3 regions of the Mesorhizobium sp. P170090 genome follow, and region 1 is predicted to be linked to each of the others. Evidence: riboswitches for the same ligand, from Rfam matches in the RefSeq annotation. Region 1 holds a riboswitch; each other region holds the start of a gene.
The links. Region 1 has a riboswitch for cobalamin ahead of metE (5-methyltetrahydropteroyltriglutamate--homocysteine S-methyltransferase). Riboswitches for the same ligand answer to the same signal wherever they lie in the genome.
Positions count from the first base shown of each region.

Region 1 (7,680 bases):
TTTCTTTGCTGCAACGAACAGCCTCCGTGGCGCTCGTACCATCTCAACGCAGGATCCAACGACGGCGGGCTGGTTCAATTATTGGTCGATCTCCTGCCCCATCGCGACGGCTATCATAAACAGGACCTGCAGCGGCTCGAAGCGGTACGAGACACGCGGCCGAAAGGGACCGCGTGCTTGATCGTGAAATAGGTCAATCCAATTGGAGCGCGAAGCTACCATGGACAACTCCGCAGACGGCGCGATCGCACAGCCGGACACCCACGGGCGGTCTTCCTTGGCCGCGGTTGATTGCCGCGTCCACGAGCTGCTTCTGAGACAGGAGCGGCAGGAGCGGACGACCCTCAAGCTCATCGCCTCAGAGAACTTTGCGTCCTCGGCCGTGCTGGAAGCGAACGGCTCGATTTTCACGAACAAGTACGCCGAGGGGTACCCCGGCGCGCGCTACTACGCTGGAAACGAGATCGTTGATGAGCTTGAGGATCTGGCCATTGAGCGCCTGAAAACGCTATTTGGCAGCGAGCATGCCAACGTCCAGCCTTATTCCGGCTCGCCGGCCAACCAGGCTGTCTATCGTGCGCTTTTGAGTCCCGGTGACAAAGTCATGGGCTTGCCCCTTCCGGAAGGGGGCCATCTGACTCATGGTTGGGCCATCAACTTTTCCGGAACTGACTATCAACGCGTGCCCTATGGACTAGATGAAAAGACACAGCAGATTGACTATGACCGCTTGCGCGAGACAGCCAAGCGGGAACGGCCGCGGCTCATTTGGGTCGGCGGAACCGCTTACCCGCGTGTCTTTGACTACGCGGCAATGGCAGAAATTGCCCTGGAAGCGAACTCCTATCTCGTAGCCGACATTGCGCACATCAGCGGCCTGATTGCCGCGGGAGCGCACCCGAATCCCGTGGGCCATTGCGACGTGGTCAGCAGCACGTCCCACAAGTCGATCCGCGGTCCCCGCGGTGGCTTCATTTTGTCAAGGAACGAAGATCGCTATCAGGCCCTGTATCATACAAAGAGCAAATACAATCTCGCCAGACGAATAGACCGGGCGGTCTTCCCTCACCTGCAAGGCGGACCTCACATGAATGCCATCGCTGCGCTAGCGGTTGCCTTGCACGAAGCCGCGAACCCGTCCTTCCGAGGCTACGGCCAACAGACGGTCAAGAATGCCAAGGCTCTGGCACATGCACTGCTTGAGCGAGGTTATGACCTGGTTACCGGGGGGACGGACAATCACATGCTGATCCTTGATCTTCGCGATCGGCCACTATCGGGCAAGGCCTATGCCGAGCGACTAGCAAAGGCAGGAATCATCACAAACTTTAATATGGTGCCTGGCGACCCGCGGCATCCGGCGGTCACAAGCGGAATTCGCCTGGGGGCGCCAGCAGTGACGTCAATGGGCATGCGCGATGTGGAAATGGTGCAAATTGCTGGCTTCATTGACTCCGTCCTCCAGCGGCCAGACGACGAAGATCTCCATGCCTGCGTGCGAAGAGACGTTGCCGACTTGTGCGCTGCGTTCGAGGTCCCGGGCATCTCGACAAGTAAGGTGGGCCAAGCAAAATGCCCATACCACATCCAACATCCGAAGCGAGGTATTCATGGCTAGGCAGTTCGTGTTCTCTTCCGAATCGGTTGGCGCGGGGCACCCGGATAAGTTGGCCGACAACATCTCGGATGCCATCCTCGATGCCATCCTCCGCACAGATCCCGAGGCGCGCGTCGCCTGTGAAGCGTTGGTAAAATCAGGGATAGTCGTTCTGGCTGGCGAGATCACCAGCGATGCCCAGGTGGATTACAGCCAAGTTGCGCGCGATACGATTCTCGACATTGGGTACGACGACGAGGCCGTCGGCTTTGACGGCCGGCGTTGCTCCGTCGTTCATGCCCTCACCGAGCAGTCGCCCGACATCAGCCAAGGCGTTGACGAGGGAAGAGGGCAAGACCTCCAGCAGGGAGCGGGAGATCAGGGCCTCATGTTCGGCTACGCATGCCGCGAAACCGATACCCTGATGCCTTTGCCGATCCAGCTCGCTCATCGCTTGACGAAACGGCAGGCGTATGTCCGGAAGGCACAACAGCTTGGCTGGTTGCGTCCTGACATGAAATCCCAAGTCTCAGTGCGCTATGAGGGGTTGCGCCCGGTCGCCCTGGATACCATCGTCGTGTCGACGCAACATGACGAGCAGGTCTCGCAAGAGACTGTCCGCGAGGGCGTCATTGAGGAAATCATAAAGCCTGTCCTGCCGACCCACCTGGAGACGGAAGGCATCAGAATTCTGGTCAACCCGACGGGGCGGTTCGTAGTCGGCGGGCCGCGCGGCGACTGCGGTCTCACTGGACGCAAGATCATCGTCGATTCCTATGGCGGGATGGGTCGTCATGGCGGCGGCGCCTTCTCGGGCAAGGACCCGTCCAAGGTTGACCGCTCGGCTGCCTATGCAGCCCGCTATGTCGCAAAGAACATCGTCGCTAGCGGACTTGCGGACGTGTGCGAGGTGCAGCTTGCTTACGCAATCGGCGTGGCCAGTCCGGTTTCCGTCATGGTCAACACGTTCGGGACAGCCAGGGTTGAGGAAAGCAGGATCGAGCGCCTCATTCTTGAGTTGTTCGATCTCAGACCGAAAGGCATTATCAAGATGCTTGATCTCTTACGCCCTATATACCGCAATACAGCGACCTATGGCCATTTCGGCCGTGAAGAGCCTGATTTCACCTGGGAGAAGACAGACAGGGCGGACGAATTGCGTCGCGAGGCAGGACTCGCCGCCCCGTGAGAGCCGCCGGCGAACGGATTGGCAAGCGGAAAGCCCATTTCCACCGGGCAGACCCGCGCCTGGCAGGCGTGGCGAGAAGCCGGCTCGGGTTTTTTGGCGGAGACATTGATGCCGGATTATGACGTGCTTTGCATCGGCAATGCCATTGTCGACATCATCGCCCAGTGCGACGAGGCATTCCTCGAGATCAACGGCATCATCAAGGGTGCGATGAACCTCATCGACACCAAGCGCGCCGAGCTGCTCTACAGCCGCATGGGGCCGGCGATCGAGGCCTCGGGCGGCAGCGCCGGCAACACGGCGGCGGGCGTCGCCAGCTTCGGCGGCCGCGCCGCATTCTTCGGCAAGGTGTCGAACGATCCGCTCGGCGAAATCTACGCCCACGACATCCATGCCCAGGGCGTTGCCTTCGACACCAGGCCGCTCGAGGGCCAGCCGCCGACGGCGCGCTCGATGATCTTCGTCACCCCCGACGGCGAGCGCTCGATGAACACCTATCTCGGCGCCTGCATCGAACTCGGGCCGGAAGACGTCGAGGCCGACAAGGCGTCGGGCGCCAAGGTCACCTATTTCGAGGGCTATCTGTGGGATCCGCCGCGCGCCAAGGAGGCGATCCGGCAGACGGCGAAGCTCGCACACGAGGCCGGGCGCGAAGTGTCGATGACGTTGTCTGATTCGTTCTGCGTCGACCGCTACCGGGACGAGTTCCTCGAGCTGATGCGCTCGGGCACTGTCGACATCGTCTTTGCCAACAGCCACGAGATCAAGTCGCTCTACCAGACAAAATCCTTCGACGAGGCGCTGGCGGCTATCCGCAAAGACTGCAAGATTGCCGCCGTCACCCGCTCCGAAAAAGGCTCAGTGATCGTGCGCGGCGACGAGACCGTCACCATTCAGGCGACGACGATCCGCGAACTGGTCGACACCACCGGCGCCGGCGACCTCTATGCCGCCGGTTTCCTCTACGGCTACACCTCGGGGCGCAGCCTGAAGGATTGCGGCGATCTCGGCTCGCTGGCCGCCGGGCTGGTGATCCAGCAGCTCGGGCCACGGCCGCGGCAGAATCTGCGCAGCGAGGCGGAAGGGGCTGGGTTGCTGTAGATGCGCCGGCAACTAACCAGCCGCCCTACTGACGCGATGACCGCAGTGGCGGAACTGTGTCAAAGCTCGCTGATAGCGACAGCCATTCGCTTCGGAGAACTGACCCATGCTGCTGCCGTGAAGCTCGCTGGAGGAGCGGTGCAAGGCGTGCTTGCCATGACGGCATTCACCGTCATCCAGATCGTCACCAGCATTTTCCAGAAGCTCAGCTTGGGGAAGGCCAGTAAGGTTCCTGAGGTAACGGAGAACTCGCGGCGTCCGTCGGACTTGACTTGCGATCACGTCCCACGATGCCGAATGCGGGCAGCAGACTGAATATTTCACAATGCTAGACAAAGGCGTAAAAGCGCGATCACATAACTACATAAACATTTCGTTATGCGTCATTGACAAAAGAGCGAACTGCTGTGATTGTCTGCGTGTCGTGGTTCTCGCGTGCGGCGCTGCCGCAGCGGAGCTAAGAGGGAAGCCGGTGCGATGCCGGCGCTGCCCCCGCAACTGTTAGCGGCGAGCCAACCCCGCGAGCCAGGAGGCCTGCCACGCGAATTACGTCCACGGGCGGGGTGTCTCGGTGGCCGCTGCAACCCGGCGTTGATGCCGGCCTGCTAGCGCCTTCCTTGTCACCGACGCCCCAATCACCGGGGTATGACATGACTGTCTCTCAGCAAATTCCTGTAGCAACGCTCGGCGTGCCGCGCTTCGGTCGTCGGCGAGAACTGAAATTCGCGCTTGAAAGCTACTGGTCCGGAACATCGTCCGCTGGCGACCTTCTCACGACGTCGAAGGCGCTCCGTGCCGCTAGCTGGGAAGAGCAGCGCGATCGCGGCGTGTCGAAAATCCCGTCGAACGACTTCTCGCTTTACGACCATGTGCTCGACACCGCAGCCATGGTCGGGGCCGTTCCGTCCCGTTACGGCTGGAATAGCGGCGAGGTCCCACTTGACATCTACTTCGCAATGGCGCGCGGCAACCAGGGTCAGACGGAGGATTGTGGACACGCTGGTTACCAGGAGGAGGCTCATGGACCTGGTGTAACCGCGATGGAAATGACCAAGTGGTTTGACACCAACTACCACTACATTGTGCCGGAACTCGATGATGATCAGACGTTCGCCCTCTCGTCATCGAAGCCGGTCGATTACTTCCTCGAGGCTAAAGCTCTCGGCATTCACACACGCCCAGTCATCCTTGGACCCATCACCTTCCTCAAGCTGGCGAAATCGCCTGCCGAGGGGTTCGGTCCCATCGCTCTCCTACCGCGGCTGCTGCCGGTTTACGAGCAGCTTCTGGAGAGGCTGAAGCTGTCGGGAGCCGACTGGGTGCAGATCGATGAGCCAGCGCTTGTCCTCGATCTGAACCCGAACGAACGAGCTGCGTTCGAATTCGCCTATGGCCAGCTGTCGAAAGCCGCGCCCGAGCTGAAGATCATGCTGGCTACGTATTTCGGGTCGCTGGGAGACAATCTCGAAACCGCGATTTCTCTGCCCCTGGCCGGCCTGCATATTGATCTCGTGCGCGCTCCCGAGCAGCTGGAAACGGTGGCTCGGCTCGCTCCGAAGGATCTGGTGCTCTCGCTTGGCTTGATCGATGGCCGCAACGTCTGGCGTGCGAACCTGCCCGCCATTCTCGACCGCATCAAACCGATCGTCGCCGGCTGGCCCTTGGACCGCGTCGAGATCGCGCCTTCTTGCTCGATGCTGCATGTGCCGATTGATCTGCGCATGGAGACGGAACTCGACGCGGACATCAGGTCGTGGCTCGCCTTCGCGGCCCAGAAGACCGACGAGCTGGTCTTGCTGGCCCGGGCCCTGTCCCAAGGCAGGGATGCGGTGGCAGGCGCGTTGAAAGCGTCTGCCGAGGCTGCCGCCACGCGCGTGACATCCACGAGGATCCATGACCCGCTTGTTCAGGGGCGGATCGCTAGCATTCAGGACAGCGCGAAGCGACGAGAGAGCGCTTTTGGCGAGCGCTCCAGAGTCCAGGCCGGCTCACTCGGGCTGCCGCCGTTCCCGACGACGACCATCGGGTCCTTCCCGCAGACGCCGCAGGTACGCAAGGCGCGGGCCGCTCATGCGAAGGGCCAGCTGAGCTATGTCGACTATGAGACGTTCCTGAAGAAGGAGATCGAGGCTGCAATTCGCTGGCAGGAAGAGATCGGGCTGGACGTGCTGGTGCATGGTGAGTTCGAGCGAAACGACATGGTACAGCATTTCGGCGAGCAGTTGTCCGGCTTCGCGCTCACCCAGCATGCCTGGGTACAAAGCTATGGGTCGCGCTACGTGCGTCCCCCCATCATTTTCGGCGACGTATCGAGGCGCAATCCGATGACAGTGCGCTGGTGGCAATTCGCCCAGTCGCTTACGGAAAAGCCCGTGAAGGGAATGCTCACAGGCCCAGTCACCATTCTCAACTGGTCTTTTGTTCGCGACGACGTACCCCGCTCCGAAGCCTGCCGCCAGATCGCGCTCGCCATCCGCGACGAAGTGACGGATCTCGAAAGATCCGGCGCAAGGATGGTCCAGATCGATGAGGCCGCGTTTCGCGAAGGATTGCCACTGCGCCAATCTGACTGGAAAGTCTATCTCGACTGGGCTGTCGAATGTTTCCGGATCGCTTCAACGGGTGTAAAGGACGCGACTCAAATTCATACCCACATGTGCTATTCGGAGTTCAACGAGATCATTCACGCGATCGCTGGAATGGATGCGGATGTCATTTCGATTGAGACGTCGCGCTCGAAGATGGAACTGTTGGACGCCTTCACGAGCTCCAAATATCCGAACGAAATCGGTCCTGGCGTCTATGATATTCACTCACCACGCGTCCCGGAAGTCGGCGAGATTTCGGACTTAGTCATGCTTGCCCGCGAGCGACTGTCCGACGGCCAACTGTGGATAAACCCGGACTGTGGCCTCAAAACACGCAAATGGGAGGAGGTCCGCCCTGCCCTCATTAACATGGTCGCTGCAGCACGCGCGCTCCGGCAGAAAGTGCAGGCGTGAGGCCTCTCTTCCTCACCGTGTGGGGAGTTGCCGGCTGGCGGATGTCGGCCGGGAATATGCCAAACCGATCACACTCTTGGAAATGAGCCACTCGGCGCAAATGTGCAATTTCCTACGGCACGTGTCTTAATCCCGCAGAAATATAAATGTGGCACTACGCTATAACATCGGTTCCTTGGGGAAATACAGGCCCCGCGCCTCGAACAAATCGGACTGGCGTCGTTTCTCAAAGTAGACTGCTTGGCGCGTTCGCTCAGGCAGCGACAATATATGGTGCTGCGTCTGTCCGCCCCCAGTTGATCGCGCAGACTACGGGCGAGGTGGCAGGGTTCGGGTATCGCTAGCGTCCCGCCAATTCGGAGATGGACGTCGCAATTCGTGTCGCCAAGTAAAAATCGCCAATCATTTTCGATTGCAAGTCCGCAGCCAGTTGGCCCTTATTTTCCTGAGATCTGCGTTACAGGCCGGGGCGTTGTCGCCGTTTCTGAGGGTAAGATGGGATAGGCGACGTCAGGTGCCTCTCCGGTCAGCGAGTTGAGGAAGGCAACAAGCAGGTCAACTTCTTCGTCCGCCAGTACTACGCCGAGCTGGGTGGTCCCCATAATGGCGACGGCCTGTTTCAGATCCCAAACCTTGCCCGAATGAAAGTATGGCGCGGTGAGTGCAACGTTGCGCAGCGGCGCCACGCGGAAGACATAGGAATCGTCGGCTGCATTGGTGACCTCAAATCGGCCCTTGTCTTTGTCCGGCAGGACTTCGGCGCTGGGCCGTTCCACGAGGCCGAATGGGTA
Region 1 covers NZ_JBYNWH010000001.1:1,963,087-1,970,766, reverse strand. The annotation lists partial or broken gene AC3EML_RS09435 (serine hydroxymethyltransferase) at 221-1,531, shown strand; gene metK (methionine adenosyltransferase) at 1,611-2,786, shown strand; gene AC3EML_RS09425 (adenosine kinase) at 2,895-3,887, shown strand; cobalamin riboswitch at 4,296-4,443, shown strand; gene metE (5-methyltetrahydropteroyltriglutamate--homocysteine S-methyltransferase) at 4,538-6,889, shown strand; gene AC3EML_RS09415 (cytochrome-c peroxidase) at 7,327-7,680, opposite strand, start outside.

Region 2 (7,680 bases), 3.0 Mb from region 1:
GCGGCCAATCCACTTTGATTACAGCAACCAACCCTAATGCGGAAGCGTGACAGTTTAACCGCTGAACCGTTTTAGGTGCCTTTGCTGCAACGCGGCGAGGGTTAGCGCAGGGCTTTGAGCGAAGCAAGTCAAACCTTGTTCAAAAGAGGGTGCTGGACGGCAGTTCGGGAAAAACTGGTCCGATCTCCTCCTGTTTGATTTCCTTCGTTTTTTACTCCACTTTTGTCTCCTGACATGTCTCCCGCCACAAGCCTGCTAGCATCGCCGGAATCATCGGCTAAAAATACGGGAACGGATCAGGGCAAAGGCATCTTGATGAAGGACAAAATCTCACTCGCGACGGCCCGGCGCATCGCGCTCGCCGCGCAGGGTTTTACCGACCCGCGACCGGGCGGCACACCGGACCGCCGTCACCTCGCCCGCGTGCTCTCGCGCACCGGCCTTCTGCAGATCGATTCCGTCAGCGCCGTGGTGCGCGCCCACTATATGCCGCTCTATTCGCGGCTTGGCCCCTACCCGCTCGCCCTGCTCGACAATGCCGCAATCACCCGCAAGCGCACCGTGTTCGAGTACTGGGCGCATGAGGCCTCCTTCCTGCCGGTCGAGACATACCCGCTGATGCGCTGGCGCATGCAGCGCGCCGAGCAGGGCGATGAAATGTATCTGGGTCTCGCCAAATGGGGCCGCGAGCACGCCGCCTATATCGAAGAGATCTACCGTGCGGTCGCCGAGCGTGGCCCGATCGCCGCTTCGGCCCTGGAAGGCCAGAAAGGTTCGGGCGGCTGGTGGGGCTGGAGCCACGCCAAGCACGCCTTCGAATGGCTGTTCTGGGCCGGACGCATCACCACGGCGCACCGCCGTGGCTTCGAACGCTTCTATGACCTGCCCGAGCGCGTGCTGCCGCAGGCGATCCTCGATCTGCCGGTGCCGGCCGCCGAGGACGCGCACCGCGAATTGCTGCGCATTTCTGCCCGCGCCCACGGCATCGCCACATCAGGCGATTTGCGCGACTATTTCCGCCTGTCGCCGGCCGACATGAAGGGCCGGTTGGAGGAACTGGTCGAACTGGGCGAGTTGCTGCCGGTACGCGTCGAAGGCTGGGACAAACCGGCTTACCTCTATAAGGACGCCCGCCTGCCGCGAAAGATCGAGGCCCGCGCCTTGCTGGCGCCCTTCGATCCGGTGGTCTTCGAGCGAGCGCGCACCGAGCGTCTCTTCGATTTCCGCTACCGCATCGAGATCTACACCCCGGCCGACAAGCGGCAATATGGCTATTACGTGCTGCCTTTCCTGCTCGGCGACAAGATCGTCGCCCGCGTCGACCTCAAGGCCGACCGGCCTGCGAGTGTCTTACGCGTCCACGCCGCCTATGCCGAAGCAGGCGCACCGCCTGAGACCACCGCACAGCTTTTCGAGGAACTAAAGGAGATGCAGGGCTGGCTTGGACTTGAGCGCATCGAAGTGACGCCCGCCGGCGATTTGGGGCCGGCATTGGCTAGCGAGAGAGATGGCCAACCCTTGCAGCGTCTGTCATAGACGCCTCAATAAGCCTCGTAGGTTGTGCAATGGCATCGGACAAAGTGCTCGACATGATCCATGGCGCCCTCATTGCGCATGGAATAGATGCAGTCCGCAGAGATAGGGACGTCATGCTCCAATCGAAGCAGCTTCGGTTTGAGGCGGAGGTGTTCGAGACGAGTTCTGACCGGCTGGTCCTGGAAATCTACATTTTTTCTCCGCTGCTTGATGTTCAGCCGGTCATTGAATCCTTTGCTGGCTTCGGCGACACGCGCGAACAGGAACTGAACCAGGCGTTTGAAAAGTTTCTCCGTGGTGTTTTCCATGTGGCCATTGAGGGACTGGCCGATCACGTCTGCGAGAACATGCAGGCCGAAATAGAGCTTTGGCAGCGAAGCAGCGCCAGTTGGAAGATCTGGCGAAAAGATGCCCGCTGGAAAATCTATAGCGGCCCGGTCATTTCCCAGGCCACAACCGAGCTATGCTCGCTGACACCAGGCTATCCAGCATTCTGTGCCAAGCTGGAAAAGCTGTTCACAGCTTCGGTACCCCCCGGAAGCCATTTTGTCCGGACCTTTCTGGCAGGCTTGAAGGGCACGCTGATTAGTGCCGAAGTCCTTCTGGACAACGCGGTTTGGCATGAGGGACAGAATCTGGCTGTCGGTCATGACTGGGACTATGGCGTTGGCTATCAAGCTATCCGACAGGTCATCCTGGCACTGCCGGAACCGGGACATGACAGCCCCTGCCGACATCGCCATGTCGTAGCCGTGCGTTGACACCGCCGCCCGCAAAAGCCTAAATCCGCTGCAGACGGTCCCCTGCCCGCAACGGCAAGGGCCAAGAGGGAATGCGGTGCGGGACGAAAATCCCAAATCCGCGGCTGTCCCCGCAACTGTAAGCGAAGAGCCAAGGCCGAAAGCCACTGGGTAACACCGGGAAGGCGGCTAACCAAGGCGATGACCCGCGAGCCAGGAGACCTGCCGTCTGAGACAAAGTATCCGATCGCCTGGCGGGTTTCCGGGCAAGGAGCACGGTTTTTGGACCAGAACAGCAGTTTTTCGGCTGGCACAGCGGACATTGCGTCCGGGGACAACGACGCCCTGACCGGCGTGACCGTCATCGTCTGCGCCTCCTGCCGCGATGAGACCGGTTCCGACGCCCATCCGCGCGCCGGCGAATTGCTGGCTGAGGACACACGCCGCGCCGCTGCCGGCGATATCCGGGTCCGCACCGCCGAATGTCTCGGCAATTGCAAGCGCCGCCTCAGCGCCGCGATCCTGCGTGATGGCTGCTGGAGCTATGTCTTCGGCGATCTGGCCCCAACCAGCGGCGCCGACCTCGTCACCGGCGCAAAGCTCTTCGCGACTTCGACCGACGGCCTCATCCCGTGGCGCGGCCGGCCCGATAGCCTCAAGCGCGGCCTCGTTGCCCGCATCCCACCCCTCGACATGCTGAAGGACTGACGATGAACGCTTCAAACCCGGCCGCCAACCTCTCCCGTGTTCCCTGCACTGTCGTTACAGGCTTCCTCGGCGCCGGCAAGACGACGCTGGTCCGCCATCTCCTGGAAAATGCCGGCGGCAAGCGCATCGCCATCATCGTCAACGAGTTCGGCGACATCGGCATCGACGGGGAAATCCTGAAAGGCTGCGGCATCGACACCTGCCCCGAGGAAAACATCGTCGAACTGGCCAATGGCTGCATCTGCTGTACAGTCGCCGACGATTTCGTGCCCGCCCTCGACAAGATCCTCGCGCTGACACCGAAGGTTGACCACATCCTGATCGAGACCTCGGGCCTGGCTCTGCCCAAGCCGCTGGTCCAGGCGTTCCAGTGGCCGAGCGTGAAGAGCCGGGTAACCGTCGACGGTGTCATCGCCGTGGTAGACGGCCCGGCGCTGGCCGAAGGCCGCGTCGCCAACGACATGGACGCTTTGCAGGCACAGCGCGCTCAGGACGAGACGCTCGACCATGACGATCCTGTCGAAGAAGTGTTCGAGGACCAGATCGCCTGCGCCGATTTGATCATCCTGTCGAAGAGCGATCTGATGGACGCCCCCGGTTCGGCCCGCGCCAACGCCATCATCAATGAACATTCCGCCCGCGCGGTAAAAATCGTGCCGACTGCGCATGGCAAGGTCGACCCGTCGGTGCTGCTTGGCCTCGGTCTCGCCGTCGAAGACGACATCGAGAACCGCAAGTCGCATCACGACGGCGCTTTCGATCATGAGCATGACGATTTCGACACCTTCATCGTCGACATCCCCTCGATCACCAATCCGGACGAACTGGCAAAGCGCGTCGCTGCCGCCGCCGAACAGGAAAACGTGCTTCGCGTGAAAGGCTTCGTCGAGGTCGGCGGCAAGCCGATGCGGCTTTTGCTGCAGGCCGTCGGCCCACGCGTCAACCATTACTATGACCGCGCCTGGACGGCCGAGGACGATCGCCGCTCGCGTCTCGTCGTCATTGGCCTGAAGGGGCTGAACCGTCCGGCGATCGAGCGTATACTCGCCGGTTGATCTCAGGCACGAGCCGCGATGCACATACTCACCACGACCTCCGCCTCGCTCGACGATCTCGCCGAGCCGGTTGATCTCCGGCAGACGCCGGCGGATATCGTGGCGCTGTCCTTCACCGACAGCGACCTCGCCGGCCTCGCGGCGGCCTGGAAGGCCGATGCCGCCCGCCTGCCGTCGATGCGGCTGGCGGCGTTGCGCGACCTGCGTCATCCCATGTCCGTGGACCTCTGGATCGACAGCGTCGCCCGCCAGGCCAAGGTGATCTTGGTGCGCATCCTCGGCGGCTATGACTGGTGGCGCTATGGCTGCGACCAACTCGCGGTGACTGCTCGCGAACGTGGCATCAAGCTGGCGCTGCTGCCTGGTGAAAGCCATGACGAGGACCTCAGGCTGATCGAAGCCTCGACGCTGCCGCGCGAGGAGCAGGACGGCCTGCTGGGCTATTTCCGCGAGGGCGGGCCGGAGAATATGGCAGCGCTGATGCAGCGGCTGGCGGGGTTGGCTGGGCAGGATGCGGCGGCGGCTGAGCCGGTCAGCGTGCCGAAAGCTGGCTACTACGAGCCAGGCTGCGGCGTCGTAGGCAAGTTGGATTTTGCCGATGTCGGCGTTCCTTCACACCCCCCTCTGTCCTGCCGGACATCTCCCCCGCAAGGGGGGAGATCAGCCGGCGCGGACCTCGGCACTTTTTCTGCCCAGCCGATAATAAATTCCTCTGCAACATCCCCGATCGGCGAAAGCGTCGATGACAGCGCAATCTCCCCCCTTGCGGGGGAGATGTCCGGCAGGACAGAGGGGGGTGGGCGGGAACTCGGCGCAGACAACATCAACCCTCCCATCATCCCCATCCTCTTCTACCGCTCGATGCTGCTGGCCGCCGATGTCGCGCCAATCGATGCCCTCTTTGATGCACTCCGCCAGCGCGGCATGAGACCGATCCCGATCTTCGTCTCCAGCCTCAAAGACCCGACCTCCCTGGCCTTCGTCGAAACTGCTCTGGCCGCGCTCAACCCCGCCGCCATCATCACCGCGACCGCCTTCGCTTCCGGCGCCGAACCGGGCGTCGAAACCTTGTTCGACCGCGCCGGCGTGCCTGTCTTCCAGGTCATCGTCGCCACCACCCGCCGCGACGTCTGGGACAACAACCAGCGCGGCCTGGCGCCCGCCGACCTCGCCATGCATGTCGTGCTGCCCGAACTCGACGGCCGCATCCTCGCCAGCGCGATTTCCTTCAAGGGCGAGAGCGAGACCGACCCGGCGCTCGGCCACCGCGCCTTCGCCAACCGCCCGGAACCGGATCGCGTGGCGCAAGTGGCGGACAGGCTAGCGGCGTTCACACGGTTGCAGCAGACGCCCCGCGCGACGCGTAAGTTGGCGATCCTCATTCCGGACTATCCGAGCGCGCCCGGCCGCACTGGCTATGCAGTGGGCCTGGATGTGCCGTCCAGCGTGCTGGCCATGCTGCATGACCTGAAGGAGCAGGGCTATCGCGTTGACGGGATTCCAGAAACGCCGCGTGCGCTGCTGGACGCGTTGGAGCGGAGCGATGGTGGGCTGGGGCTGGAAGAGTATCTGGACTTCTCGAAGGATTTGCCGGCTGAGGCACTGGCTGCAGTCGAGGCGGCATGGGGTGCTCCTTCACGCTCCCCCTTGTGGGGAGGGTCGGTTCGCGACATTCGCGAAGCGGATGGCGCGAAACGGGGTGGGGGTAGCGGTGCACCACCCCCACCCGGCCCTGCGGGCCACCCTCCCCACAAGGGGGAGGGCAAGAGCGGCTTCCCTTTCCGCGCCGCCACCTTCGGCAACATCACTGTCGCTCTCGCCCCCGACCGTGGCCGCTCGGCCGACCGCCGCGCCGACTACCACGACCCGACGCTGCCGCCGCGCCACGATCTGCTGGCCTTCGGCCTGTGGCTGCGCAAATCGCTCCGCATCCATGCTCTCATCCATGTCGGCGCCCATGGCACGCTGGAATGGCTGCCCGGCAAGACGGTAGCGCTCTCACAAAACTGCTTCCCCGAGATCGTCACCGGCTCGTTGCCCGTCATTTACCCCTTCATCGTCTCCAATCCCGGCGAAGCGGCGCAGGCGAAGCGGCGTATCGCCGCCGTCACGCTTGGCCATCTGCCGCCGCGGCTGACCGGTGCCGGCCTCGACGAAGGGCAGCACCAGCTCGAACGCCTCGTCGACGAATATGCCCAGGCCGACGGCCTCGACCGCCGCCGCCGCGATCGTCTGGCCAAGCTGATCGTCGACACGGCGCAAAAGACCGGCTTCGCCTCCGAAGCCGGCGTCGCCGGAACCGATGCGCCCGACGAGGCGCTGCGCCGCATCGACGCCTGGCTCTGCGACCTCAAGGATTTCGCCATCAAGGACGGCCTGCATATTTACGGCCGCGCGCCAGACGACGAACCCGACGCCATGCGCCGGCAAAGCGCCGAAGCCGAGAAGGCCGCGCTGCTGGCGGCGCTCGACGGCCGTCACATCAAGGCGGGTCCGGCGGGCGCACCGGCGCGTGGCCGCTCCGACGTGCTGCCCACCGGCCGCAACCTGTTCACCTCCGACCCGCGCACCATGCCGACGCCGACCGCCTACGATCTGGGAAAGGCGGCGGCAGAAGAAGTCGTGCGCGGCTATATGCAGTCGCATGGCGACTGGCCGCGCTCGCTGGTCATCGACCTCTGGGGCTCGGCCTCGCTGCGCACCGGCGGCGAGGAGATCGCGCAAGGCCTGGCGCTGATGGGCTGCCGGCCGCAATGGGATTCGGCCACCGGCCGCATCACCGGCATCGAAGTGCTGCCGCCGGCCACGCTCGGTCGCCCGCGCGTCGATGTCACCTGGCGGATTTCGGGTCTGTTCCGCGACATGTTCCCGACCCAGATCGCGCTGATCGACGCCGCCGCCAACGCCGTTGCCGCGCGCGACGAGGACGATTCGGAAAACCCGCTCGCCGCCAGAACCCGTGCCGATGGCAAGATCGGCCCGCGCATCTTCGGCACCTCGCCCGGCACCTACGGCGCCGGCGTCGAGGACCTGCTGTCCAGCGGCGACTGGGTCGGGCGCGAAGAAATCGGCCGCGCCTATCTCGATGCGACATCACATGCTTATGGCGGCGCAGAGGGCGAAGGCATCGCCTCCCCCGGCGCTTTCGAGACCCGCGTCGCCGAGGCCGATCTGCTGGTCCACACCGGCGACGATCCCGGCCGCGACATTCTCGAGGGCTCCGCCGACGTCGCCTTCATCGGCGGCTTTTCGGCCGCCCTTGCGGCATTGGGCCGAAATGCCGACGTCATCGTGCTCGACACCACCGACCCGCAAAAGCCGAAGCCGCGCTCGGTCGGCGAGGCTGTGTCGCGGGTTGTGCGGGCGCGAGCCGTCAATGCGCGCTTTATAGCCGGCCAGATGCGGCATGGTCCGCGCGGCGCTTCCGAGTTTGCCGAAACCGTCGACCGCCTCATCGGCTTTGCCGAAACCACGCACGCCATTTCGGGCGCGTTGATCGAGGCCGTGCATGACGCCTATGTCGGCGATCCCGATGTCCGCGCCTTCATCCTGCGTGAAAATCCGGCCGCTGCCAAAGTCATCGCCGAGCGCTTCCTGTCGGCGCGCCGGCGCGGTCTCTGGCATCCCTTGCGCAACGCGAT
Region 2 covers NZ_JBYNWH010000001.1:4,947,140-4,954,819, forward strand. The annotation lists gene AC3EML_RS24015 (winged helix-turn-helix domain-containing protein) at 316-1,536, shown strand; gene AC3EML_RS24020 (DUF6348 family protein) at 1,566-2,297, shown strand; cobalamin riboswitch at 2,316-2,520, shown strand; gene AC3EML_RS24025 (DUF1636 family protein) at 2,559-2,984, shown strand; gene cobW (cobalamin biosynthesis protein CobW) at 2,987-4,039, shown strand; gene cobN (cobaltochelatase subunit CobN) at 4,058-7,680, shown strand, end outside.
Region 2: another riboswitch for cobalamin. It lies ahead of AC3EML_RS24025 (DUF1636 family protein); the one in region 1 lies ahead of metE (5-methyltetrahydropteroyltriglutamate--homocysteine S-methyltransferase).

Region 3 (7,680 bases), 710 kb from region 1:
CCCGATCATGGTCTGGAACATCCGCCAGGCGAACAAAGAGACGGGAGGACATTGAGATGGCCGTCGCGACCGGAAAGTCCTTTGCCAGCCGCTTCGGCGTCCACATCGCCGTGCTCGTCTTCGTCGCCATCTGGACCGTGCCGACGCTCGGCATCCTGGTCTCGTCGCTGCGCGACAAGGACCAGATCATCGCCTCGGGCTGGTGGAACTCGTTCTCCAGCTCCAGCCAGACCGAAGCCGGCCGCCTGCCGCCGGCCTCGGCGCAGGTCGAGAAGGACGGCAAGTTCGTGCTTGCCGGCAATATCTTCGGCGACGGTGCTGCGCGCAACATCAGCGCCTTCGGCGTGAAGTCGGCGGCACCGACGCAATATCCGGCCGGCACCACTGCCGATCTCGGCGACGGCGTGACCTTGCAGCTCAATGCCGACGGAACGTTCGTCATGAGTTCGCCCAAGGCTTTCGAAGGCGACCGTGGCCAGCGCGTCTATTACGCCTCGTCGGCGCCACCGAAATTCACCACCGACAATTACAAGACCGTGCTGTTTTCGGAGGGCATCGGCCGCTCGTTCATAAACTCGCTGACCGTCACCATCCCGGCGACGGTCATCCCGATCCTGATCGCCGCCTTCGCCGCCTATGCATTGGCGTGGATGCGTTTTCCCGGCCGCGCCTTGCTGATCGCCACAATCATCGGCCTGCTGGTCGTGCCGCTGCAGATGTCCTTGATCCCGCTTTTGAAGATCTACAACGGCGTCGGCATCTTCTTCGGTGTGCCGTCGAAAACCTATCTCGGCATCTGGCTGGCGCATACCGGCTTCGGCCTGCCCTTCGCCATCTATCTCCTGCGCAGCTATATTGCCGGCCTGCCGCGCGAGATCATGGAATCGGCGCGCATAGATGGCGCCAGCGATTTCGAAATCTTCGTCAAGATCGTGCTGCCGCTGTCCTTCCCGGTGCTGGCGTCCTTTGCAATCTTCCAGTTCCTGTGGGTGTGGAACGATTTGTTGGTGGCAATGGTTTTCCTCGGTACCGAAGGGGACCAGATCGTGCTGACCGCGAAGCTCAACGCGCTGCTCGGCTCGCGCGGCGGCGACTGGGAAATCCTGACGACATCGGCCTTCGTCACCATTATCGTGCCGCTGATCGTGTTCTTCTCGCTGCAGCGCTATTTCGTCCGCGGGCTGCTGGCCGGCTCGGTCAAAGGAGGTTGAGACTTATGCAAGCCGCTTTGAAGGCGACCTCGAAGCCCGATCTCGCCGTCGATCGCGACTGGTGGCGGGGCGCGGTGATCTACCAGATCTATCCGCGCTCCTATCAGGACTCCAATGGCGACGGCATCGGCGACCTCAAGGGCATCATCCGCAGGCTGCCCTACATCGCCTCGCTCGGCGTCGACGCCATCTGGATTTCGCCCTTCTTCAAGTCGCCGATGAAGGATTTCGGCTACGACGTCTCGGACTATTGCGACGTCGACCCGATGTTCGGGACGCTCGCCGATTTCGACGCGCTGGTTGCGGAAGCCCATCACCTCGGCCTCAAGGTGATGATCGACGAGGTGCTGTCGCACACCGCCGACAACCATCCATGGTTCAAGGAGAGCCGCGCCAGCCGTAGCAATCCCAAGGCCGACTGGTATGTCTGGGCCGACGCCAGGCCGGACGGCACGCCGCCCAACAACTGGCTGTCGATCTTCGGCGGCTCGGCCTGGCAGTGGGACACCAGCCGCCAGCAATATTATCTGCATAATTTCCTGTCCGAGCAGCCGGACCTCAACTTCCACAATCTGGAAGTCCAGGACGCGCTGCTCGACGTCACCCGCTTCTGGCTGGAGCGCGGCGTCGACGGCTTCCGCCTCGACACCATCAATTTCTACTTCCACAGCCAGGGGCTGGAGAACAATCCGCCGCTGCCGCCCGAAGAGCGCAACGACCAGACAGCACCTGCGGTCAATCCCTACAACTACCAGGACCATATCTACGACAAGAGCCGGCCGGAAAACCTTGCCTTCCTCGAACGGTTCCGGGCGCTGCTCGACGAATATCCGGCGGCCGCCGCGGTCGGCGAAGTCGGCGATTCGCAGCGTGGGCTGGAAGTGGTCGCCGCCTACACCGCCGGCGGCAAACGCGTCCACATGTGCTATTCCTTCGATTTCCTGGCGCCGGAAAAGATCAGCGCCGCCAAGGTGCGCCAGGTGCTGGAAGCCTTCGGCAAGGTCGCCAGCGACGGCTGGTCGTGCTGGGCCTTTTCCAACCACGACGTGATGCGTCCGGCCTCGCGCTGGGCCGCCGACGAGGCCGACCCGGCCGCCTATCTGAAGGTTATCTCGGCGCTGCTGATGTCGCTGCGCGGTTCGGTCTGCCTCTATCAGGGAGAGGAGCTTGGGCTGGGCGAAGCCGAGTTGCAGTTCGAGGATCTGCAGGACCCCTACGGCATTCGCTTCTGGCCCGAATTCAAGGGCCGCGACGGCTGCCGCACGCCGATGGTGTGGGATGCAACCGCCAGCAATGGCGGCTTTTCGACGGCCAAGCCCTGGCTGCCGGTGCCGGGCAAGCACTTGTCGCAAGCGGTCAATGTTCAGCAGGGCGACGCGGCCTCGCTGCTCGAGCACTACCGGCGCTTTCTCGGTTTCCGCCGCCAGCATCCGGCCCTGGCCAAAGGCGACATCGAGTTCATCGAAAGCGAGGGCGACACCGTCGCCTTCACCCGCCGTGAGGGCAATGAGCAGATCGTCTGCGTCTTCAATCTGGCCAGCAAGCCGGCCGAGGTCGATCTCGGTGGTCAGGCGCTGCTGCCATTGGCCGGGCACGGTTTTTCGGGACAATCCGGCACAGGTTCCATCCGCCTCGGCGGCTACGGCGCCTGGTTCGGGCGCATCGACTGAGTTTTTGACGAAACTGGATTTTTTGAGGAAATCCAGGTTCTCTAGGGAAATCACTGGGAGGAAATTATGGCCGATGTCACGCTGAGACAGGTGAAGAAATCATACGGCAATCTGCACATTCTCCACGGCATCGACCTCGACATAAAGTCGGGCGAGTTCATCGTCTTCGTCGGCCCGTCGGGTTGCGGCAAGTCGACCTTGCTGCGGTCCATCGCCGGGCTTGAGGAGATCACCTCCGGCGAGCTGAAGATCGCCGGCGAGGTGGTGAACGACGTGCCGCCTTCCAAGCGCGGCATTGCCATGGTGTTCCAGTCCTATGCGCTCTATCCGCACATGACCGTCTACGACAACATGGCCTTCTCGATGAAGATCGGCAAGGAAAGCAAGGCCGAGATCGACAAGCGGGTGCGGCAGGCCGCCGAAATCCTGCAGCTGACCAAATATCTCGACCGCCTGCCCAAGGCGATGTCGGGCGGCCAGCGCCAGCGTGTCGCCATCGGTCGCGCCATCGTGCGCAATCCGAAAGTGTTCCTGTTCGACGAGCCGCTGTCGAATCTCGACGCGGCGCTGCGCGTCGCCACCCGCATCGAGATCGCCAAGCTCAAGGAATCGATGCCTGCCACGACCATGATCTACGTCACCCACGATCAGGTCGAAGCGATGACGCTCGCCGACCGCATCGTCGTGCTGAAGGATGGCCATATCGAGCAGGTCGGCACGCCGATGGACCTCTACAAGAAGCCCGGCAATCTGTTCGTTGCCCAGTTCATCGGCTCGCCGGCCATGAACATCCTGCCGGCGACAATCGACAGGACGGGCAACCCGACAATCGTCAGCCATGTCGGCGGCCGCAAGGCCACGGTGCCGATTGCAACGCCGGCGTCAGCCAAGGGTGCGGCGGTCAGCTTCGGCGTGCGGCCGGAGGATTTGTCGGTCGCCACCGGCACGGAATATCTTTTCGAGGGCGTGGTGGACTATGTCGAGCAGCTCGGCGAGGTGCAGCTGGTCTATATCGATATCGGTCGCGCCGACCTGCCATTGGTGACCAAGCTGCCCGGCAATGTCGAGGTCAAGCGCGGGGCAAAGCTGCGGCTGACCGCGGATGCCGGGGACCTGCACATCTTCGACGCCGATGGGCACTCCTTCTCGCTCAAGCCGGTGGAAGTGAAGGCGGCTTGAGATAGCTGCGTCGTACAGGCATGAAAAAAGAGCGGCGGGCCAGGCCCGCCGCTCTTTTTTCAAGCTTCGGCTGTTAGTTGTTGCCGAACCGATCCCTGTCGCTGCTCTGAGGAACGAACTTCTGTTGGTCGTCCGACGAGTTCAGCAGCTTGTAGACCGCCGAGTTGGTGCCGGTCGATGAGGTGCGGGTGGTGTCGACGGCAGCGGCCGGCTGGTTGGCGCCATTGGAGCCATAATTGTCGCTGCCGGCAAAGGCAGCGCTCGAAATAGCCAGAAGGGCTGCGGTGGCAAGAACGATCTTCTTCATTTTAGTCTCCTGAATTTTTCTGATGTCGCCAGCTGCAGCGGATAAGCCCGCCGCGTGCTGGGAAACCGGCTTTTAACGGCCGAAAAGGTTACGGTCGGCACCGTGGGCAGGCGTCTGCTCGGTCGAAACCGACTTCTCAACCGAAGCGGTGTGGCCGCTGTCGGTCCACGTAACCGCTGGCTGGTTGGCGCCGTTGGAACCGTAGTTGTCGCTGCCGGCGAAAGCGCTGCCGGAGATGGCCAAAACGGCGGCGGCAGCAAGGATGAGCTTTTTCATTTTCAAACACTCCTGAATTTTTTGGGATCCGAGAGCGACGGGTTAGCCGCTCTCCTTTGGTCGGGATCAGCGATTGCCGTAGAGGTCGCGGTCGGCGCCCTGAACGACAGGCTGCTTGTCAGCGTGCGCCGGCTTCTGAATGGAAGCCGTATACGAGCTGTCGACCGAGACGGCTGGCTGGTTCGCACCATTGGAACCGTAATTGTCGCTACCGGCGAAGGCGCTGCCGGTGATCGCCAAAACGGCTGCGGCAGTGAGGATGATCTTTTTCATTTTTAGTACTCCAGTTTGTCTGTCCGTCTAGCGGCGTGTCTTGGGAGGAATTCGCGTCGTTCGGACAGCCCCGATGTGGGAAAGCCATAGGCTGGTTTCCAATCACGAAGTTGTTCCGTGTGGACCACGGTCCTGCACCTTGAAATTGTGCCAGGAAGTTCCTTCATGGCTGTTTACTGTATTGTTTTCAGTTGCTTATGTCGAACCGAGTGGTTCGCTCCGGTGTCGGTTTCCGGGCCGTCGTTCACACCGTCCTGCACGCATTGTCAACAGAAACGAACCGTTCGGTTCGATTAGAGATTGCTAATAGTAACTTTTCGATACCGTTGAGCCCTTTTTGCCCCCGATCGGAACTGGATCCGCAGCAATTCGAAACGGCGATGATGGCGCCGCAAGACAGGATCTCAGCCCTTCGGTGGTCGGCGGGGCGTATGCCGCGCGTGTCGCGCCGCATGGATATGATGTCGCTTTCATGCCGACGTCGCGATCGCTGCCGTGATTAGATGATCGCATCTCAGGTGCCGCTTCGTGACGACGCAGCGGAGAATTGGGAAGCCGGTCAGAATCCGGCGCTGCCCCCGCAACGGTGGTGGAGTTGAAGTCGCAACGGGAGACCACTGGGCAAGAGCCTGGGAAGGTGTCGCGATGGTCCGCAAGGACAACTCCAGAGCCCGGAAACCAGCCCGAGATGCCTAGACTCGACTGATCGCGGTGGGCGGTCAAGAGGTGGATAGTGCATGTCCGGAGCCGCGCCGGCCTGCGTCCGATCCTTCCTCCATCACCACCAAGTTCAGTCCTTAAACCACGAGGACAGAACTATGGATACGCGCAACGACATGCTGAGGCTCCTGAACGGCCGCAAGCAAGGCTTTTCGCTGGAACAGCCCTTCTACACCGACCCGGACTATTTCAAGCTCGACATGGAGCTCATCTGGTATCGGGACTGGCTGTTCATCGGCCATGATTGCGAACTGCCGAAGCCCGGCAGCTATATCACCGTGCAGATCGGCGATTATCCGGTGGTGCTGGTCCGCGACCAGAAGGGCAACATCAACGCCTTTCACAATTCCTGCCGCCATCGCGGCAGCCGTGTCTGCAACACTGAGAAGGGCATGGCGGCAAAGCTTGTCTGCCCTTATCACCAGTGGACCTACGAGCTTGACGGCCGGCTGCTGTTTGCCCGCCAGATGGCCGACGGTTTCGACAAGAGCCAGTTCGGCCTGAAGCCCGTCGCCTGCGAGAGCGTCGGCGGCTACATCTTCATCTGCCTGGCGAAAGAACCTGCCGACTTTGCCCCGATGCGCGCCATGATAGAGCCCTACCTCAAGCCGCACCGGCTGAATGAAGCCAAGGTCGCCTTCGAGAGCACCATCATCGAGAAGGGCAACTGGAAGCTGGTCTGGGAAAACAACCGCGAATGCTATCACTGCGCCGGCAATCATCCAGAGCTGTGCAAGACATTCCCCGAAGCGCCGACGGTGACCGGCGTGCAGGGCGCCGACAGCGATCCGGAGATGCTGGCGCACTGGGCGAAATGCGAGGCGGCGGGCCTGCCGAGCAAGTTCCGCATCGATCCGGCCGGGCAATACCGCGCCACCCGCGCGCCGCTGCTGCGCGATGCCGTCAGCTACACGATGTCGGGAAAGCGCGCGGTGACGAAGAACCTGTCCGACACTGTTGCCGCCGACCGCATCGGCACCTTGATGCACTACCACTATCCGACGACCTGGAACCACATACTGATCGACCATGCGGTCACCTTCCGGGTGCTGCCGATCAGCGCCACGCAAACCGCGGTGACGACCAAGTGGCTGGTGCACAAGGATGCGGTCGAGGGCGTCGACTACAACCTTGAGGAGCTCACCCATGTCTGGACCGAGACCAACGACCAGGACCGCCGCATCGTCGAGGAAAACGCCTTCGGCATCCTGTCGCCGGCCTATGAGCCCGGCCCCTATTCGGAGCTGCATGAGGGCGGCGTGATCCAGTTCGTCGAATGGTACGCGGCCTTCATCGGCCCGCGCCTTGCCGAAGGCGGCCGGCCGGCGCTGCGCAGCGTCGCGTGAACTGGAGCAGGCGAAGAGGGACCAGAGGATGAATGCGATGACGGATCTTGGGCTCTATCGCCATCTCGACCAGATGGCGCCGTGGAACGATAGGCTGCAGGTGCTGGAAGTGATCGGCGTCAGCGACGAGGCGCCCGACGTCAAGACCTTCACCTTCCGCTCCGACAACCAGACCTGGTTCCGCTACAAGCCGGGCCAGTTCCTGACGCTGGAACTGCCGACACCGGACGGGCCGCTGATGCGCACCTATACGCTGTCGTCGTCGCCATCGCGGCCGTTTTCGATCGCGGTGACGGTCAAGGCGCAGGCCGGCAGCATCGGCACGCGCTGGATGTTCGACCATCTGGTGCCCGGTTCGCATGTCAAGGCCTACGGACCGGCCGGCGACTTCTCGTTGCACAGCCACCCGGCGGCCAAATACCTGTTCATTTCCGCCGGCTCCGGCGTGACGCCGATGATCTCGATGCTGCGCTGGCTGAACGACTGCGCGCCATGGACCGATGTCGGTTTCGTCAACTGCGCGCGGCGTGCCGAAGAGATCATCTTCCGCAAGGAACTCGAACTGCTCGGCGGCCATATGCCCGGCCTGTCGCTCGGCTTCATGATCGAGGAACGTTCCAGCCGCGAAGGCTGGTACGGCCATATGGGCCGCATCGATGCGATCCGGCTGCCCTTGCTGGCTCCGGACTTCCGCGAGC
Region 3 covers NZ_JBYNWH010000001.1:1,253,520-1,261,199, forward strand. The annotation lists gene AC3EML_RS06235 (carbohydrate ABC transporter permease) at 1-55, shown strand, start outside; gene AC3EML_RS06240 (carbohydrate ABC transporter permease) at 57-1,211, shown strand; gene bglA (beta-galactosidase BglA) at 1,217-2,881, shown strand; gene AC3EML_RS06250 (ABC transporter ATP-binding protein) at 2,948-4,060, shown strand; gene AC3EML_RS06255 (DUF680 domain-containing protein) at 4,134-4,367, opposite strand; gene AC3EML_RS06260 (DUF680 domain-containing protein) at 4,440-4,643, opposite strand; gene AC3EML_RS06265 (DUF680 domain-containing protein) at 4,710-4,916, opposite strand; cobalamin riboswitch at 5,416-5,617, shown strand; gene AC3EML_RS06270 (aromatic ring-hydroxylating oxygenase subunit alpha) at 5,735-6,982, shown strand; gene AC3EML_RS06275 (FAD-binding oxidoreductase) at 7,020-7,680, shown strand, end outside.
Region 3: another riboswitch for cobalamin. It lies ahead of AC3EML_RS06270 (aromatic ring-hydroxylating oxygenase subunit alpha); the one in region 1 lies ahead of metE (5-methyltetrahydropteroyltriglutamate--homocysteine S-methyltransferase).